Regions from separate parts of the Blastococcus sp. TML/C7B genome, predicted to be linked through region 1. Evidence: riboswitches for the same ligand, from Rfam matches in the RefSeq annotation. Region 1 holds a riboswitch; the other holds the start of a gene.
What was found. Region 1 has a riboswitch for cyclic di-AMP ahead of JKP76_RS13620 (hypothetical protein). Riboswitches for the same ligand answer to the same signal wherever they lie in the genome.

Region 1 (6,988 bases):
GCGCCAGCGTCGGGGTGCTGGAGCTCAGCTCGACGAAGCCGGTGGCGATCGTGACGCCGGAGACGCCGAGGGCCACGCCGATGATCGCGGTGAGCAGCGGCAGGCCGGCGGCCACCAGCGAGCCGAAGGTGAGGGCCAGCACGAGCGCCGCCACCAGCAGGCCGATCACCTCGGCGGCGCTCTGCTCGGGCACGCCCTGGGTGGCGTCGCCGCCGAACTCGACCTGCAGGCCGGCGCTCTCGGCGCTGCGGCCGGCGTCGAACAGCGCCTCGCGGTCGGTCTCGGAGACGTCGATGGTCTGGATGTCGTAGGCGACCTGCGCGTACGCGGTCCGCCCGTCGGCGGAGACGCCGTTCTCCAGGAACGGGTCGGTCACCGATGCCACGTGCGGCGCCTCGGCGACCTCGGCCAGCGCCTGCTCGATCGCGCTGCGCGTCCCGTCGTCGGCCACGGTGCCCTCGGCGCGGAAGACGACGCGGGCCGAGGCGTTGTCCGCCGCCGTGCCCATCTTCTGCTCGAGGGTGTCGAAGGCCGTGATGGACTCGACGCCGGGGATGGTGAAGGAGTCCGAGGTCGGCCCGGACAGCGTGGCCGCACCCGCGCCGAACACCGCCAGCAGCAGCGCCCAGACGAGGGCGACCAGGCCGCGGCGGCGGAAGGAGAACCGGCCGAGCCGGTAGAGCAGGGTGGCCACGAGAACTCCTCGATCGGGGTGGCGGGCGCGGCGCCGGAGGGCCGGTCCGCAGGCTCGGACGGCGTCGGTGAACGCGACGTGCCGGCTCCGAGGAGACTAACCGCGCAGCTAGGCTGGCCCTAGCCGATCGGCTAGGTGAGATGGCACACGTCGGGAGGGGGAGCGATGAGCGCAGCACCGGGCAGCACGGCTCCGGAGGGTGGCACCGACCGCACCGCGGGGGCCGGCCGCGCCCGCCTGCTGCAGGCCGCGTTGCGGCTGTTCGCCGAGGACGGCGTCAGCGAGACCTCGCTGCAGAAGATCGCCGACGCCCTCGGCGTCACCAAGGCGGCCGTCTACTGGCACTACCGCTCCAAGGACGAGATCATCCTGGCCGCCCTGCGGCCCGCGCTCGACGAGCTGGAGCGGCTGGCCGTCGCCGCCGAGGCGGAGCGCAGCCGGCGCGGCCGGGTGGAGCTGCTGGTCGCCGGCCTCGTCGACCTGCTGATCGGCAACCGCGGCGGGTTGTCGGTGCTCATGGGCGACGTCGCCGTCCGGCACCTGCTCGAACAGAACCCGGCGCTCATGGGCGTGCTGCAGCGGATCGTCGACCAGCTCGCCGGTCCCGACCCCGCCCTCCGGGTCGCGGCCACGCTGTTCCTCGTCGGGCTTCCCGGCCCGGCCGCCGATCCCGGCTCCGCCGCGCTGGAGGACGCCGAGCTCCGCGAGCACCTCATCGAGAGCGGGCGGCGACTGCTGCTGCCGAGGCGCTCGACACGCCCGGGCCCCGCATAGCTGCGGCGCACCTCACACCCGGCGCATCGCCCCAGGTAGGGGGCCCGTCCCGGCCCCGCGTGGCCCGGTCGCCGATTGTCACGGAACCGTAACGCTGCCTACCGTGGCGCGGTCCGTCGGTCGCACCGTCCCCACCCGGGGAAGCCGCCGGGCGCCGCTGAGTCGCCGTCGTCCTCCGGGGCGCGGGGAGCCGGGGACCCACCGCAGCACTGGGGTGAATCGCGCGCCGGACCGCCGTCCGCCGCGGGTAGGGCACTTCTGAGCCCGAATCCGTCAGCTAACCCGGTAGGCGGTATCGGAAGAACGGAGAGCCGCCGGATGGCGCGCCCCAGCACCACCGCACGACCCCGGTCCACCCGCCCCGCCGCCCACCGGCGCCCCCCGTCGGCGACCCGCCGGCCGGCCGTCTACATCGGCGTCGCCGCCGCAGGCGCCGTCATCGTGAACCTCGTCGTCGGGCCCGGCCCGGACGCGCAGGCCGAGGCGGCGCAGACCGAGTCGGTCAGCGTCGCCCGCCAGCTCGGCATCGAGGGCAGCTCCGGCGCGGTCGACGTCGCGCGGGACCTGGGGCCGCTGGCCGACCTGGCCGCCAGCCGCAGCAGCCGTGAGGACGCCGAGTTCGCCGCGCTGGCCACCCAGGCCGCCGCCGACCAGGCGGTGCTCGACCAGCAGCGGGCCGACGCGGAGGCCGCCGCCCGGCGGGCCGCGGAGGAGGCCGCCGCACGGCAGGCCGCCGAGCTCGCCGAGCTGGCCGCGGCGCAGGCCGCTGCCGCGAAGCCCGCGCCGGCCGCACAGGCCCCGGCCGCGGCGGTCGCGCGGGCCGCGGGCTCGGTCGCCGCCACCACCCGCGCGACGATCAGCAACAGCGCCGGTGCGATCAAGCCGCGGGCGCAGGCCGCCGCGGACGCCGTCGTCAGCAACGTCCCGGGGGCGGGCTCGATCACCCTCGGCGGCACCCGGCCCAGCGCCACCGACCCCGGCGGCCACCCCTCGGGCCTCGCGGTGGACTACATGGTCATGGCGAACGGCGCCCTCGGCGACGCGATCGTGGCCTACCACGTGGCGCACTGGAGCGAGCTCGGCGTGGAGTACCTCATCTGGGAGCAGCGGATGATGAGCACGCCGGGCGGTGCGTGGAAGCCCATGGAGAACCGCGGCGGCGCGACGGCCAACCACATGGACCACGTGCACGTGAACTACCGCTGAGCGCGGCGCCCAGCGGGCCGGCGCTAGTGTCGACGGCCCCGGGCGGCGGCTCCTCCGAGCACGCGGCCCGTTCCCGGAGACCGAGCTGGAGGAGCGCACCGTGACGACGACCGGTCGTGGACGGGGCCCCGACGACGAGGAGTCGCCCGCGGCTCCGCCGATCCCGTCCTTCGCCTCGCTGCGCGCCCCGCGCCGCACCCATGCCGCGATGGACGTGCTGCTGCCGCCCGCGCTGCCGCCGGTGCCCCCGCCGGTGCGGGAGCGGCCCGTGGCGGCCGCGCCCAGGCCCGCCGAGTGGCCCGACCTGCTCCGGTTCGGGGTGCGCGCCGCGACCGCCGCACTGCGCCTGCCCGGCCTGCTGGTGCGCGAGCCGGCGCGCCGGCTGCGGCGCCTCCTGGGGGAGTAGCGCCGCAGCCGGTGCGGTCAGCCGCGGACGCGGAGGAGGACCTTGCCGGCGGCCCGGCGCTCGTCGAGCTCGGTGACGGCGGCGACGACGTCCTCCAGCGGGTGCACGCTGCCCAGCACGGGGTCGAGCTTCCCGGCCTCGAGCAGCGGGTAGAGGTCCTCCCACTGCTCCTTGGGGAAGCCGGGCGCCCCGACGGACCAGAACGCGCCCCAGCCGACGCCGACGACGGAGACGTTGTTGAGCAGCAGCCGGTTGACCTTGACCGTGGGGATCTCCCCGCCGGTGAAGCCGAGGACCAGGATCCGGCCCTCGCGGCCCAGGCTGCGCAGCGAGTCGGTGAAGCGGTCGCCGCCGACCGGGTCGACGACCACGTCGACGCCCTTGCCGCCGGTCAGCTCCTTGACCGCGTCGCGGAAGCCGTCGGCCGGCACGACCTCGTCGGCGCCGGCGGCGCGGGCGACCTCGCCCTTGGCGTCGCTGGACACGACGGCGAGCACGCGGGCGCCGTAGGCCTTGGCCAGCTGGACGGCGGCCGTGCCGAGCCCGCCGGCGGCGCCGTGCACCAGCACCGACTCGCCCTCGCGCAGCTGGCCGCGTCGGCGCAGCGCGAAGTGCATGGTCAGGTAGTTCATGGGCAGGGCGGCGCCCTGCTCGAAGCTGACGCCGTCCGGGAGCGGGAAGGTCAGCGACGGCGCCGCGGCGACGACCTCGGCGAAGCCGCCGAGCGACGGGAAGGCCGCGACGCGCTGGCCGGCGGTGAAGCCGCTGCCCTCGGGGGCGGAGCGCACGACGCCGGCCACCTCGCTGCCCGGGGTGAAGGGCAGCGGGGGCTTCATCTGGTACTCGCCGCGGCTCTGCAGCACCTCGGGGTAGGTGACGCCGGCGACGTGGACGTCGATGAGCACCTTGTCGCCGGCCTCGGGCTCGGGGACGTCGACGACCTGGATCGCCCGGGGGCCGTCGAGGGTGGAGATCTGGGCGGCGCGCACGGGTCCTCCTGCGGTGGGGGTCGGTGGGGCTCCGAGCTTGTCAGACGGCCGCCGCGGCCGGGCGGGCGGCTCAGGCCGGCGCCGGGGCCTCCTCGGCCGCGATCTGCGCGTTCCACTCCTGCTTGGTCGACTGCCAGCCGTCCTCGGTGTCGCCGCGCCGCCAGTAGCCGGAGATCGACGTCCACTCCGCGTCGAGGCCGCACACGGCGCGCAGGTGCCGGCGCAGCTCGCGGACGGCGTGGGCCTCGCCGTGCACGAACAGGTGCCCGCGGCCGGGCGGCAGTTCCGCGGCCCGGACGGCGGCGACCAGCGTCTCGCCCGGTTCGCCGTCCCCGCGGTGCAGCCAGCGCAGCTCGGTGCCGGCGGGCACGGTCAGGTCGGGCTGCTCCTCCTCGGGGCCGGCGACCTCGACGAAGGCCAGGGCCCGCGCGCCGGCGGGCAGTCCTTCGAGCGCCGCGGCGATGGCCGGCAGCGCGGCCTCGTCCCCGGCGAGCAGGTGCCAGTCGGCGCCCGGGTGCGGGCGGTAGGCGCCGCCGGGCCCCATGAACTGGATGCGGTCACCGGGCTGCGCGGCGGCGGCCCACGGGCCGGCCACGCCCACGTCGCCGTGGTGCACGAAGTCGATGGTGAGCTCGCCGGCCTCGGCGTCCCACGCCCGCACCGTGTAGGTGCGGGTGACCGGCCACTGCTCCGGCGGCAGGGTGGCGCGCAGCTCGTCGACGTCGTAGGGCGCCGTGTAGCCGGCGCCGGCCGGGGGCAGCTGGAGCTTCACGTAGTGGTCGGTGAACTCGCCGGCGGGGAGGTCGCCCAGCCCCTCGCCGCCGAGGACGACGCGGATCATGTGCGGGGTGAGGCGCGTCGTGCGCAGCACCTCGGCCACCCGCGGGGTGCGCTTGCGGGGCTGGCGGGTGGCCTGTCGTGCCTCGGTCATGCCTGAACGGTAGTCCGGGGCTGGTTAGGGTGCCCTCACCAGGGGGTCGTGGCCTGCAGCACCGCCTCGGTGAGCGCGCGGGTGCGCAGGGCGGTGACCTGCTGGTACTCCGGATCGGCCACCATCGCGCTGAACGCCTGGCGGGACGGGTAGCGGATCAGCAGCACGGCATCCCAGTCCTGCCCGGCCTCGGCGACCAGCGCGGTGGAGCCGTCGCCGGCGTAGAGGATCTCGCCGCCGTAGCGGGGCAGGAACGTCGTCCGCAGCGCCTCGGCGTACTGCGCGTAGGAGTCGCGGCCGCCCTCGGCGTAGCGGAGCAGGTTGAGCATGACCACGGGCCCGCCCGGGTCCTCCTGCAGGTAGCGCTTGAGATCGGCACCGCGGGGATCGACAGCCATGCCGAACGTTAACCGGCGGCGGCCCTCCCACGCCCCAGCTGCCGCAGCGTCTGGACGACGTAGACGACCGACAGCACGAAGAACGCGGCCCCCACCGCGGCCCGCACCTGGTCGTCGGTGAGCGGGGACCGTCGTGCCACCGGGGTCGCCACCGTGTCGGCGACCCTCGCGCGCCAGCCCTGCAGACCGGCCTTGCCCATCGAGACGGCATCCATGGGGACGCCCTACCCCCGGGCGGGCTCGGTCAGCCGCGGAGCCCCGCAGTCGTACCCGTCGAGGAGACTGCGGGGGTGAACCGGATCGTCCTCGTGCGCCGCGGCGAGGAGGTCGAGCTCCGGGCGGACGACGGCGTCCTCCGGGTGCCGGCCGACGCGCTGCCGGAGGCCGTGGCCGCCCGGGAGGCGGGGCCGGAGCCGGTGCGCTGGGTCTGGGACGACACCACGCGCTGGTACCCGGCGCTGCTGGCCGCGGGGGTGCGGGTCGCGCGCTGCACCGACCTGCGGCTGTGCCACGCGCTGCTGCGGCGCTCGCCGTTCGCCGACCGGGGGCTGCTCGCCGCCGACGACGCGCCGGGCTGGGACGCGCTGCAGCCGGTGACCGCCGTCGACGCCGGGCTGTTCCCGCTCGACGACCCCGCGGACCGGCTGGACCCGGTCGCCGAGCACGAGCGCCAGCAGGCGGTGCTGGCCGCCTCCGCCGAGCGCGGGCGGCTGGCCCTGCTGCTCGCCGCGGAGTCATCCGGCGCGCTGGTGGCAGCCGAGATGACGTACGCGGGCCTGCCGTGGCGGGCCGACGTCCACGACCGGCTGCTCTCCGAGCTGCTCGGGCCGCGGCCGCCGGCGGGGCAGCGCCCGGCCGCGCTGGAGCGCCTGGCCGCCCGGATCCGGGACGCGCTGGGCGCCCCCGGGCTCAATCCCGACTCGCCGGCCGATCTGCTGCGGGCGCTCCGGGCGGCGGGGCTGCCGGTCCCCGACACCCGCTCCTGGACCCTCGAGCAGGTCGAGCACCCGGCGATGCCGCCGCTGCTCGAGTACCGCAAGCTCTCCCGGCTGCTCACCGCCAACGGCTGGGCGTGGCTGGACGCCTGGGTGCGCGAGGGCCGGTTCCGCTCCTGGTTCGTGCCCGGCGGTGTCGTCACCGGGCGGTGGGCGTCCAATGGGGGCGGGGCGCTGTCGATGCCGGTGCAGGTGCGCCCGGCCGCGATCGCCGACGAGGGGTGGCGGTTCGTCGTCGCCGACGTCGCCCAGCTCGAGCCGCGGGTGCTGGCCGGGATGAGCGGGGACTCCGCGATGGCCGACGCGGCCCGCGGCGCCGACCTCTACCAGGGCATCGTCGCGGCGGGCGTCGTCGGCAGCCGGGCGGAGGCCAAGGTCGGGATGCTCGGCGCCCTGTACGGCGCCACCCGCGGCGAGAGCGGCCGGATGATGCCGCGGCTGACCCGGCGCTACCCGCGCGCCATCGGCCTGGTCGAGGAGGCGGCGCGGGCGGGCGAGCGCGGCGAGGTGGTGCGCACCCTGCTCGGCCGCGGCTCACCGCTGCCGGCGGCCGGGTGGGCCGACGGCGCCGACCTCGGCGAGGCGCCCGACGACG
Region 2 (6,988 bases), on a different contig from region 1:
GGCGTGGCCGAGCGGACGCCGCTGCAGCGCAACGCCCGGCTCTCCGCGCTGACCGGCGCCGACGTCTGGCTGAAGCGCGAGGACCTGCAGGTCGGGCGCTCGTACAAGATCCGCGGCGCGTACACGATGATCTCGGCGCTCGGTCCCGAGCAGCGCTCCGCCGGCGTCGTCTGCGCCAGCGCGGGCAACCACGGGCAGGGCCTGGCCTACGCCTGCCGCGCGCTGCAGGTGCGCGGCCGGGTGTTCGTGCCCGGGACGACGCCGCGGCAGAAGCGCGAGCGGATCGCCGCCCTCGGTGGCGACATGGTCGAGCTGGTCGTGACCGGCGACTCGTACGACGAGGCGGCGGCCGCCGCGGCGGTGTTCGCGGCGACGTCGGGGGCCACGCTGGTGCCGGCCTTCGACTCGCCGGCGACGGTGGCCGGGCAGGCGACCGTCGCCGTGGAGGTGCTCGAGCAGCTGCCCGAACCGCCGGACGTCGTCGTCCTGCCGGTCGGCGGTGGCGGGCTGCTCGCGGGTGCCGGCACCTGGCTGCGCGCCCACTCCCCCACCACCCGGCTCATCGGCGTGGAGCCGGCGGGGGCGGCGAACATGGCCGCGGCGCTGGCCGCCGGTCAGCCGGTCGACCTGCCGGAGATGGACACCTTCGTCGACGGCGCCGCGGTCCGCCGGGCCGGCGCGGTCACCTTCCCGATGGTGCGCGACGCGGGCGCGGAGCTCCTGGCCGTCCCCGAGGGGCAGATCTGCACCGAGATGCTCGACCTGTACCAGACCGACGGGATCATCGCCGAGCCCGCGGGCGCACTGGCGACGGCGGCGCTCAGCGGCGGGCTGATCGACCTGGCGCCGGGCTCCACGGTGGTCTGCGTGCTCTCCGGCGGCAACAACGACGTCAGCCGGTACGCCGAGGTGGTCGAGCGCTCGCTGGTGCACCGCGGGCTCAAGCACTACTTCCTCGTCGAGTTCCCGCAGGAACCCGGCGCGCTGCGCCGCTTCCTCGACGAGGTGCTCGGCCCGGACGACGACATCGTGCGGTTCGAGTACGTCAAGCGCGACAACCGGGAGACCGGCGCCGCGCTGACCGGCATCGAGCTGGGCCGGGTCGAGGGCCTGGCCGAGCTGCTCGAGCGGGTCGAGGCCAGCCCGCTGCGCATCGAGCACCTGCTGCCCGGGTCGACGGCCTACCGCTTCCTGGTCTGACCCGCTCCCCGGCAGGTCGTCCTGCCGGATCTAGTGCTCTGAGTCTGTGGCGACTCAGAGCACTAGGACCGACGGACCGCCCCCCGGGCGGACCCCCTGGCCCGGGTGGGCGGCGTCCGCGGTCCTACGGCTCGAGCACCCGCACGGGCTCGCCGGCCACCCACGCGGCGACGTCCTCCACCGCTTCGCCGTAGAACACCTCGTAGGTGCCACGGGTGACGTAGCCCAGGTGCGGGGTGAGCACGGTGCGCGGGGCCGAGCGCAGCGGGTGGTCCCGGGGCAGCGGCTCGGTGTCGAAGACGTCGAGCCCGGCGCCGGCGATCCGGCCGCCGTGCAGCGCGTCGAGGAGCGCCTGCTGGTCGACGATCGGCCCGCGGCTGGTGTTGACCAGGACGGCGGTCGGCTTCATCCGGCCGAGGTCGTCGGCGCCGATGAGGCCGCGGGTCCGCCGGGACAGCAGCAGGTGGACCGTGACGACGTCGGCGGTGGCGAAGAGCTCGTCGCGCTCCACCCGGCGGACGCCGACCTCCGCGGCCCGCTCGTCGGTGAGGTTCTGGCTCCACGCCACGACGTCCATGCCGAACGCCTGGCCGACGCGGGCGACCCGGCTGCCGAGCCGCCCCAGCCCGACGACGCCGAGCCGGGCGCCGTCCAGGTCGCCGCCGAGGGTCTGCTGCCAGCCCCCGGCCCGGACGGAGGCGTCCTCGCGCGGGATGTGCCGCAGCGTGGCCAGGACCAGCCCCCAGGTGAGCTCGGCGGTGGCTGCCGCCCCCGCACCGGTCCCGCAGACGGTGATGCCCCGCTCGGCGGCCGCGGCGACGTCGATCGCGCGGTTGCGCATGCCCGTGGTCACCAGCAGCCGCAGGTTCGGCAGCCGCTCGAGCAGGTCCCGCTGGAACTCGGTGCGCTCCCGCATGGCGACGACGACGTCGAAGGGCTCCAGCCGCGCGGCGAGCGCCTCGACGTCGGAGACCGAGTCGTGGAACCCGACCACCTGGACCGGCCCCGGCACGCGGGACCAGTCGCAGAAGTCGGCGGCGACGGACTGGTAGTCGTCGAGGACGGCGATGCGGATCACGCCCCCGGTCTACTACACCGCCGTCGCCAGGGGCCCGGCGCCGGACGTGCGACGGCCCCCGACCGGCGGATGCGGTCGGGGGCCGTCGTCGGGCGCCGGTGGGTCAGCGGGGGCGCTTGCCGCCGGCGTTCTTGTTCTGGAAGTCGGCGAGCATCTTCTTGAGCTTCGCCTGGTTCTGCGGCTTGCGCGCTTCCTGGATCACCCGTGCGGCGACCCCGGACGCGATGAGCTTCCGGAGCATTCCGGCCATGTTCGCCTCCTCAGCTGTGGACTGACCCCGTCCCTGCCCCGTGACGGCGGCCGCCAACCCCCGTCGGGATCCCGGTCCACCGGCCGGAGGACGCGATCGGCGCCGAGCCGCGTGAGTGGGCCGCTGCCGTCGGTGACGCCACGCCTCGCACAGAGAAGTAAGCGCCCGATCACGTTCCGCTATGTGGGCGAGAGGTGCCGGCGGGGCCGGACGGCGACCGGCGTGCTGGGGCCGCGAGTCGCCCAACGGGCACCCGGGCGTGGCGGCCGGCCCATCACCCGGACGACGCCGCGGCGCGGTCCGGCAGGGGCCGGTCGATCCACCTAGCGTCGTCGCGGTCCGGCCGAGGCCTTCGACGTCGCCTCCGGCGACACCCGGCCGGACACCGCCGAACCGGCGCCGAACGTCTCGGCGCCGGGCCGGGGACCCACGCGCAGTCCCTGGGGTGAAGCGCGACCGGCTCGACCGGTCCCGCCGGGCGATCTCCCCGCCCGAACCCGTCAGCTAACTCGGTAGGCGGTTGATGGAGAACAGGAGAACGCGTCGTCCATGACGACTACCCGCACGTCCTCGTCCAGCCGCGTCCGCGGGGCGACCCTCGCCCTCCTCACCGGCGCCGGTCTCGCCCTCACCCCCCTGGCCGCCTCGGTCGCCGTCGCCCCGCCCGCCGCCGCTGCGCCCGTGATGTTCTCCGCAGCCCCGGCACCGACGCCGACCACGCAGGCGGCCGTCAACCACGCCCTGGCGCAGCAGGGCAAGCCGTACGTGTACGGCGGCACGGGCCCCGGCGGCTTCGACTGCTCGGGTCTGACCTTCGCGGCCTACAAGGCGGCCGGCGTGCAGCTGCCGCGCACGTCGCGCGCACAGGCGACCGCCGGCGTCGAGGTCCCCTGGTACGCCATGCAGCCGGGTGACCTGATCACGTTCTACGACCCGGTCGGGCACGTGGGGATGGCCATCGGCAACGGGATGATGGTGCACTCGTCGACCTACGGGAAGCCGGTCTCGATCGTGCGGGTCGACTCGGTGCCCGGCTACCACAGCACCCGCCGCGTCGCCTGATCTCCGCAGCTGTCGGCACCGGGCCGGGCCATCACCGGCCCGGTGTCGACACGGCGACATGGCGACCCGTCGACGTGTCCACACAATGCGCCAACCGGACGGTCCGGTTTCGGGTTGATCCGCCGGAGCGCGTCAGATCACGCGCAGATAACGTCAGTGCCAGCCGACGGCCCGTACCGGTCCGTCACCCCCCGCCCCACTTCCCCTGGAGCAGCGCTGTGCCTTCGTCCTACCGCCCCTTCCTGTCCCTGGTCCCCGACGAGACGGTCGACACCCACGACCAGCCGTCGTGGAGCACCCCGTGGACCGAGCCCGTCGCCCCCGACGACGAGTCGTGGCGGCTGTCGGCGCTGTGCGGTGAGACCGACCCGGAGGCGTTCTTCCCGGAGAAGGGCGGCTCGACCCGCGACGCCAAGCGCGTCTGCACCGGCTGCGACGTGCGGGCCGAGTGCCTGGAGTTCGCGCTGCGCAACGACGAGCGCTTCGGCATCTGGGGCGGGCTCTCCGAGCGCGAGCGCCGGCGGCTGCGCGTGGCCCGTCGCGACGCCATCACCGCCTGAGCGGCAGGAGCCCGCGCCGGGTAGGGACGACGAGGTGACGCCTCCTCCCCCGGTGCTGCTGCTCGACGTCGACGGCGTGCTCAACGCCGTCCGGCACGACCTGCCCGTGGGTTGGCGGCGCGGCCGCTTCAACGGCTACGTCCTGTCCTGGGATCCGTCGGTCGTGGCCCGGCTGCGGGCGTTGCACGAGTCCGGCCGGGTGGAGCTGCAGTGGCTGACCACGTGGACCGAGCTCGCCGACGAGCTGCTGGCCGGGCCGCTGGGGCTGCCCCGCGGGCTGCGCACGCACGGCCGCGACGCGCTGCCCACCGGCTTCGGCGGCACGCTCGGCGGCGTCGCCGGCTGGTGGAAGCTGACCGCCGCGCAGGCCGTCGCAGCGGCGGAGCCGGGCCGCCGCATCGTCTGGATCGACGACGACCTCGCCGACCAGGCCGACGACGCGAGCGCGTGGATCAGCGGCCACGGCCAGGTGCTGGTGGTGGCGCCCGCCTACTCCACCGGGCTCACGCACGCCGAGCTGGACCGGGTCGAGCGCTGGCTGGCCGACGGCGGCTGACGCCCGCCGCCCGGCCGCGCCGCAAGACCTGTCCGCCCGCCCGTCGCGGTGCCACTCTGCGCGGTGGACCGCAGGGGGTAACCGTGGATACCGGAACCGAAGCGAACCGAACCCGGCCGACGGGAGGCCGTGTGCTGGTGCTGGCCGCGCCGGCCGGCCCCGCGGAGGCCGACCAAACGCGCGCCTTCTGCGCGTTCCTCGCCACCGCCGGCGTCGAGGCGTGGCTGGAAGTCGCTGACGTCCAACGAGCCCCCGGACCTGCAGCGGCTGCTGGAGGACACCACCGTCTCCTGGGTGCTGGTCGTCGCGTCGACGGCCCTGCCGAGTCGGGAGGTCGACGTCCCGCCCGGCCACTGCCCCGCCCTGGTCCCGGTGGTCCTCCCCGGCGGGCGGGCCGAGGACCTGCCCTGCTGGGCGCGCCCGGAGGGTGGCGCGGTCGTCCCGGTCACCGACTTCAGCGCGGAGGGCGCCGCTCCGCTTCTCGGGCTGCTGCTCCCGCCCGCGTCCCCGAACGGCCACGCACCGATCAGACCGTCGGGAGGGTGATCGACGACGGCGTCGGCCCGCCGGAGCGGATCCGGTGGGTGACCGGTCGGCTGCGCGTGGCCTTCCCGAGCGGCTCGCCGGTGCCGAGGTTGCGGGCGTAGCGCGGGTGCGCCCCACCGGAGACCTGCAGGCGGATCCGGTGGCCGGCGCGGAAGCGGTGCGCGGTGTCGGTCAGGGTGGTCTCGGATCGTCCGCAGCCCCGCGCGCGGCACCTCCCCCGGCGCCGGATCGAGCCGGACCAGCCGGTCGGTCACGTTGATCGAGGCGCCGTTCGGCTGGACGTCGCAGAGCCGCACGAACACGTCGGCGTACGGGTTGTCCGACTCGACGACCAGCCGCACCCGCACCCCGCCCTGGACCTCCACCGGTCGGCGCAACGGCTCGGTGGTGAAGGTGCGGACGTCGGCGCGGGCCTCGAGCGCCCGGTTGTCCCGCTGCCCGGCGCTGTTCGCGAGCACCCGCCCGCCGATCGAGGGCGTCGGATCGGTCGGGTCGTAGGTGAACCGGGTGACCGCGGCCTCGACGGGGGCGTCGTCGACCAGTCGGCCGCCGCCGGCGAGGTGGAAGGTGCGCTCGGTGGCCACCGGGGGCCAGTCGGGCAGCGTCCGCCAGGTGCGGGCGCCGCTGACGTGCACCCGCACCGGCTCGGGCCGCTCGGGTGCCGGCGGAGCGCCGTCCACGGGCAGGTGGATGGCGAGCCAGGCCAGGCTCTCCGGCGTCGTGACCGCGGGGTCGATGCCCAGGTGCGCCCAGGGGCCGAGGGTCAGGGCGACGTCGACGCCGCGCTGCCGCAGGACGCCGTACTGGTACAGCGTCTGCTCGAGGAACCAGTCCTGCCAGCCGCCGATGAGCATCGTGGGCACGGTCGAGGAGTGCACGGCCGGCGTCGCGCGGTACCGGTCCCAGTAGGGGTCGGCGAGGTCGGGGTGGTCCATCCACTCGTCGAACCAGGGCGCCGGGGTGCCGCCGAACCGCTCGGCCAGGCCCTGCAGCGGCAGCTCGCCGAGGAAGGGGGCCAGCCGCCGCTCCGCCGTCGCCAGCCGGACCAGGCCGCGCAGGAAGCCGACCTGCTCCTGGTGGGCGACCAGGTCGGTCCAGATCGCCAGGTTGGTGAGCTGGAAGGCGCCGTCGATCAGCCCGGCCTGGGCGAGGTCGTGCGGGCCGATGTGCAGGACCATGGCCGTGAGCTCGGGCGGCGGGTCGAGCGCCAGCGCCCACTGCGTGTAGCCGAGGTAGCTGGGCCCGAGGGTGGCCAGCCGGCCGTCGAACCAGGGCTGCTCGCGCAGCCACGCGCCGGTGTCCTGGCCGTCGTGCTCCTCGTTGACCACGGGCGTGAAGTCGCCACCGGAGCCGAAGGTGCCGCGCACGCTCTGCAGGACCACGGCGTAACCGCGCTCGGCGTACGGCACCGCCGTGGACACGGCGAACCCGGCTCCACGCCCGTACGGGGAGCGCAGCAGCACCACGGGGTGCGGGCCGGCGGTGGCGGGCAGGTAGACGTCGGCCCGCAGCGCGGCGCCGTCGCGCATCGGGACGTCGACGTCGCCCAGCACCTGGACCGGCGCGAGTGGGGCGGGCAGCTTCCACCGGCGGCCCAGCGCGGCGGCAGCGAGGCGGGCCGGGCGCGGGAGCGGCCGGGGCGAGGGAGGATCGGGCCGGCGCACGGGATCTCCTGGTCAGAGCGGCGGGGACGGCGCGACCCTAGCGGCGGGTTGCGACGGTCTGCTCGTCGGCGC

Region 2: it holds a riboswitch for cyclic di-AMP, as region 1 does, so the genes downstream of both, JKP76_RS11350 (C40 family peptidase) here and JKP76_RS13620 (hypothetical protein) in region 1, are expected to answer to the same signal.

What each region holds. Positions count from the first base shown of each region.
Region 1 is NZ_JAEOAA010000002.1:127,831-134,818, forward strand. It holds gene JKP76_RS13610 (MMPL family transporter) at 1-694, opposite strand, end outside; gene JKP76_RS13615 (TetR/AcrR family transcriptional regulator) at 860-1,468, shown strand; cyclic di-AMP (ydaO/yuaA leader) riboswitch at 1,622-1,775, shown strand; gene JKP76_RS13620 (hypothetical protein) at 1,787-2,674, shown strand; gene JKP76_RS13625 (hypothetical protein) at 2,775-3,080, shown strand; gene JKP76_RS23520 (NADPH:quinone oxidoreductase family protein) at 3,098-4,069, opposite strand; gene JKP76_RS13635 (siderophore-interacting protein) at 4,140-5,000, opposite strand; gene JKP76_RS13640 (DUF1330 domain-containing protein) at 5,036-5,398, opposite strand; gene JKP76_RS13645 (hypothetical protein) at 5,407-5,613, opposite strand; gene JKP76_RS13650 (bifunctional 3'-5' exonuclease/DNA polymerase) at 5,689-6,988, shown strand, end outside.
Region 2 is NZ_JAEOAA010000001.1:2,347,995-2,354,982, reverse strand. It holds gene ilvA (threonine ammonia-lyase IlvA) at 1-1,200, shown strand, start outside; gene JKP76_RS11360 (D-2-hydroxyacid dehydrogenase family protein) at 1,325-2,278, opposite strand; gene JKP76_RS11355 (hypothetical protein) at 2,382-2,528, opposite strand; cyclic di-AMP (ydaO/yuaA leader) riboswitch at 2,916-3,062, shown strand; gene JKP76_RS11350 (C40 family peptidase) at 3,078-3,590, shown strand; gene JKP76_RS23440 (WhiB family transcriptional regulator) at 3,809-4,150, shown strand; gene JKP76_RS11340 (HAD domain-containing protein) at 4,185-4,706, shown strand; gene JKP76_RS24035 (hypothetical protein) at 5,233-5,382, opposite strand; partial or broken gene JKP76_RS24030 (CocE/NonD family hydrolase) at 5,495-6,781, opposite strand.